2 regions of the Massilia pseudoviolaceinigra genome follow, and region 1 is predicted to be linked to the other one. Evidence: riboswitches for the same ligand, from Rfam matches in the RefSeq annotation. Region 1 holds a riboswitch; the other holds the start of a gene.

What was found. Region 1 has a riboswitch for thiamine pyrophosphate ahead of RBA40_RS01400 (TonB-dependent siderophore receptor). Riboswitches for the same ligand answer to the same signal wherever they lie in the genome.
Region 2: it holds a riboswitch for thiamine pyrophosphate, as region 1 does, so the genes downstream of both, thiC (phosphomethylpyrimidine synthase ThiC) here and RBA40_RS01400 (TonB-dependent siderophore receptor) in region 1, are expected to answer to the same signal.

Annotation. Positions count from the first base shown of each region.
Region 1 covers NZ_JAVCWL010000001.1:300,032-302,497, forward strand. Annotated here, with positions in the region: gene RBA40_RS01400 (TonB-dependent siderophore receptor) at 1-1,316, opposite strand, end outside; TPP riboswitch at 1,393-1,491, opposite strand; gene RBA40_RS01405 (iron-containing alcohol dehydrogenase) at 1,559-2,466, opposite strand, start outside.
Region 2 covers NZ_JAVCWL010000017.1:121,634-124,099, reverse strand. Annotated here, with positions in the region: gene thiC (phosphomethylpyrimidine synthase ThiC) at 1-1,216, opposite strand, end outside; TPP riboswitch at 1,287-1,392, opposite strand; gene RBA40_RS17960 (S8 family serine peptidase) at 1,771-2,466, shown strand, end outside.

The sequences.
Region 1 (2,466 bases):
GCGCTCAGCGACAGGATGTCCTGCACCACAAAGCCGCGTTCATGATCGTTCAGGCGTTCCGTGAGCGGTCCGGTCGTGCGGCTCGCGTCCACCGGCGGTACGATCAGGTTGTTGTAGATATTGCTGAAGCCGACGTAGTCGTACACGTATTCGCCGGCCTTGTCGCTGCGCTCAAGATACGTCGCGCCGATGGTCAGTTCGTGGCCGATTGCGCCGGTGGCGAACTTACCCTGCAACAGGGCTTGCGCGCCGAGCGGCGACTTGCGTTCGCCCACGCTCTGGTAGTCATACACGTCGTAGTCGCCGTTCGAGCAGTAGCCCGGATAGAAACCCTCGCCCTCGTTGCTGCAGCCGTAAGGGAAGGCGGTGAAGTCGTCGCGCTTGAATTCATGCTTGTTGGCGGTAATGGTGGTGCGCCATGCGTCGTTGATCAGATACTCGAAGCGCAGGCCGATATTGCTGGTGCGCGTGTCGACCGGCTTGGTCCAGGGCTGCTCGTTGAGCAAGGTCTTGGCCGAGATATTGGTCGGCAGCGCGACGCCGCCAATGAGCTGGTAGCCGGGCGCGGTGATCTGCGATTTCTTCTGGTAGTCCATGTCGAGCTGCAGCAGCGCCTGGGGCGAGATCTGCCAGTCGAACGCGCCCGACACGAAGGAGCGCTCGCCGTCCGCGCCCTTGACGTAGGAGCGCAGGCGCTCGCCGGCGGCGTTGACGCGGTAGCCGAAGCGCTTGTCGTTGAAGCGGCCGCCCAGGTCCACCGCGCCGTACACGGTGCCGCGCTCGCGCGCTTCCACGGTGGCCGAGCGCAGTGGCGTGGCGGTCGGGCGTTTAAGCGCGTAGTTGACGATGCCGCCCGGCGCGGTCACGCCGGCCTGCAGGCCGGACAAGCCCTTCAGGATCTCGATGCGCTCCTTGTTTTCGAGCGGGATCTGGGTGTCGCCCGAGATGGCGATGCCGTCCTTGCGGTAGCTCGCGCCGTTATTGAGCGCGAAGCCGCGGATCGAGAACTGCTCGGCGTAGCCGACGGCGTTGTACGAATCGCTGACGCTGGCGTCGAACCTCATGGCGTCGGTGCTGTTGCGGATGCTGTAGTCCTGCATCTGCTCGCGGCTGATCGACACCACCGTCGCCGGCGTGTACAGCAGCGGCGTGTCGGAGAAACCGGCCACGCTGGCGCGCTCGGCGGCGATCTGCTTGGCGCCGGTGACGACAACTTCAGGCATCGACTGCGAGGTCGTTTGCGCGTGAACGGAAAAGGCGAACGCCTGCACGATGGACAGGGCGATGACGGACTGCTTGAATTTTGGCGATGACATAGTGTGCTCGTATTACGCGCCGGCGTGCGGTGCGTTGCTTGAAAAAGCCGGAGCCAACGGGGGAGCAAACAAAGGAGGGGACTACTTTGCGCTTTCCTTCGCTGGCATTATCCAGATCAGGTACGGAGGGTATCTCTCACCCGGAAAGTAACTTCCAGGACCCCTAGCGAATGGCGATTTTATCACAGCTGGCACGGGCGCAGCTGCCCGCGCCAGCGTGTGTGGCGTGCCTGACGCCCGTATTACAGGCTCATTTCCAGCACTTTGCGGCTCACGTCGAGCGTGACGTCGCGCTGTTCGCCGAGTTTGACCATGCGGTGCGCTTCGAGCGCGCTCAAGATGCCGTCCAGGTCCTTGGCGCCAAGGCCGTAGTCGCCCAGGCGCGTTTTCACCCCCATCTGCTCGAAGAATTCCTCGGTGCGGGTGATGGCTGCCTCGATGCGGGTATCTTCATCGCCGCCGGACAGGTTCCACACGCGTTCGGCGAACTGCAGCAGCTTGGCGCGCTTGCCCTCCTTGCGCACGCGCAGCATGCTCGGTAACACAATGGCGAGCGTCTGCGCGTGGTCGAGATTATGCAGGGCAGTCAGCTCGTGGCCGATCATGTGAGTCGCCCAGTCCTGCGGCACGCCGGCGCCGATCAGGCCATTCAGGGCGAGCGTGGCGCACCACATGACGTTGGCGCGCACGTCGTAATCGTCGGGATTGGCCAGTGCCTGCGGGCCTTCTTCGATGAGCGTGAGCAGCAGGCCTTCGGCAAAACGGTCCTGGACCTTGGCGCCGACCGGGTAGGTCATGTACTGCTCCATCACGTGCGCAAAGGCGTCCACCACGCCGTTGCCGACCTGGCGCGTGGGCAGCGAATAGGTCTTGCTCGGGTCGAGGACGGCGAACTTGGGGAAGCATTTGCGGCTCATGAACGAGAATTTTTCGTGCGTCGATTTGCGGGTAACGACGCCGCCGCTGTTCATTTCGGAGCCGGTCGCGGGCAAGGTCAGCACCGCGCCGAAGGGCATGGCGGCGGCGATATTGTTACCGCGCTTTTCGAGGATCGTCCACGGATCTTCTTCGAGCAGGGCGCCGGCGGCGATGAACTTGGTGCCGTCGATGACCGATCCGCCGCCGACGGCGAGCAGGAAGTCGATTTTTT
Region 2 (2,466 bases), on a different contig from region 1:
CCGGACGCAGGCCGTCGCCAAGGCTGAACGAGACGTCGTAAGCCTTCATGATGGCGCAGATGTCTTCGAAGTGCGTGTACAGGAACGATTCCTTGTGATGCGCGAGGCACCACTTGGCCATGATCGAGCCGCCGCGCGAGACGATACCGGTCAGGCGCGAGGCCGTCATCGGCACGTAGCGCAGCAGCACGCCGGCGTGGATGGTGAAGTAATCGACGCCTTGCTCGGCCTGTTCGATCAGGGTATCGCGGAAGATTTCCCAGGTCAGGTCTTCGGCCTTGCCGTTGACCTTTTCCAGCGCCTGGTAAATCGGCACGGTGCCGATCGGAACCGGGCTGTTACGGATGATCCATTCGCGCGTTTCGTGAATGTGCTTGCCGGTCGACAGATCCATGACGTTGTCGGCGCCCCAGCGGATGGCCCAGGTCATTTTTTCGACTTCCTCGCCGATCGACGAGGTCACGGCCGAATTGCCGATGTTGGCGTTGATCTTGACCAGGAAATTGCGGCCGATGATCATCGGCTCGACTTCCGGATGGTTGATGTTGGCCGGGATGATGGCGCGTCCGCGCGCGATTTCCTCGCGCACGAATTCGGCGGTGATGGTGTCCGGGATGCTGGCGCCGAACGACTGGCCCGGATGCTGGCGGCCCAGCAGCTGCGCGCTGCGCTTGCCCATCGGGCCGGACGCTTCGAGCTCCTGCAGGTACTCCTGGCGGCGCAGGTTTTCGCGGATCGCCACGTATTCCATTTCAGGCGTGATGATGCCGCGGCGCGCGTAGTGCATCTGCGTCACATTGGCGCCGGCCAGCGCGCGGCGCGGGGTGCGCTGCAGCTGGAAGCGCAGCGCGGCCAGCGCCGGATCGTCCAGGCGCGCCTGGCCGTAGGCCGAGCTGGGGCCGGCCAGTTCTTCGGTGTCGCCACGCTCCAGAATCCACGGCAGGCGCGGGGTACCGAGACCCGAGCGGATGTCGATCTGCGCTTCCGGATCGGTGTACGGGCCGGACGTGTCATATATATACACGGGCGGATTCGGTTCGGCGCCAAATGAGGCGGCGGTATCGGACTGGCTGACGGCGCGCATCGGCACGCGCAGGTCGGCGCGGCTGCCCTGGGCATAGACTTTGCGGGAATTCGGGAAAGGCGCGATGGCGGCTTCGTCCACCGTGGCGGTGGCCGAATCGAATTTGAGCGGGGTTTTAAGCGGTGCGTTCATGTGGCTCCATTGCGTGCAGGAGCCAGCAAAGGAGTAGGAGCGGCCGGGATGGCAGCCGTGACGGCGCATCCATGGAACTCACTGGCTTCCCTTCGCTGGCATTATCCAGATCAGGTTCAGAGGGTGTTTCTCACCCGCGCGTCGCTCAGCGACTTGCAGGACCCCTAGCGTGTGCCGCCTTGCGGCAGCGTGCGCAATTATACCTGTTGATCCGCCCGACAAGATGGCTTTTTCGGCACGCCATTCGCGGTGATCTGCCACAACACCCGCCCGAGCCGGAATGGGACACTGAACCGTTGGCTTGCCCGCCATGATTGCCAATTCGACCAGATCGTTGCCGTGGACGCGCAAAACCATAACACCAATTTTCACGGCAGGCGGTGAGCGCACGGCAGGACTACTAATTTCCAAGATAAAACAACAGTTATCGAAGCGATCAAATATCTTGATTGATTGCTCTAATCGTTTCCCAATACACTTAATTTCTGGTCCCATGGGCACGCCAGTCACCAACGCCTGCGGCACCCTTGAAACGATCATTCCGGAGAACTGCCATGATGCATACCAAGCCTGAAATGTCCCCCATCGCCAGCGCCGTCAAATTGTTGTTGGCGACCGTCGCCGCCGGTGTCGTCACGCATGCGTCCGCGGCGGCGGACACGACCCGCGTGATCGTCGCGTTCAAGCCGGGCAAGGCGGCCATCGTCAAGGCGGCGGTGGCGGGCGCTCACGGTGCGGTCAAACACGAGATCCACGGCATGAATGCGATGGCGATCGAGGTGCCGGCCAAGGCCCTGAACGGACTGCTGCGCAATCCGAACGTCGAGTACATCGAGGAAGACGTGGTGCGCAAGGCGTTCGCCCTGACGTCGGCGTCGACCGGCACGCCTTATGCGACCGGCCAGCTGGTGCCGTACGGGATCAAGCTGGTGCAGGCCGACCTGCTGCCGGACGCGAACGCCGCCAACCGCAAGGTGTGCATCATCGATTCCGGCTACGACCGCGCCCACGAAGACCTGAGCGCCAACAGCGTCGCCGGCGAATACGATGCCGGCACCGGCAACTGGTACACCGACGAAAACCATCATGGCACGCACGTGGCGGGCACGGTCGCGGCCGTCAACAACAGCGGCACAGGCGTGGTGGGCGTGAACGCCAACCGGCTTTTGAAACTGCACATCGTGAAGGTGTTCGGCGCCGCCGGCTGGGCCTATTCCTCATCCCTGGCGACGGCCGCCAACAAGTGCGGC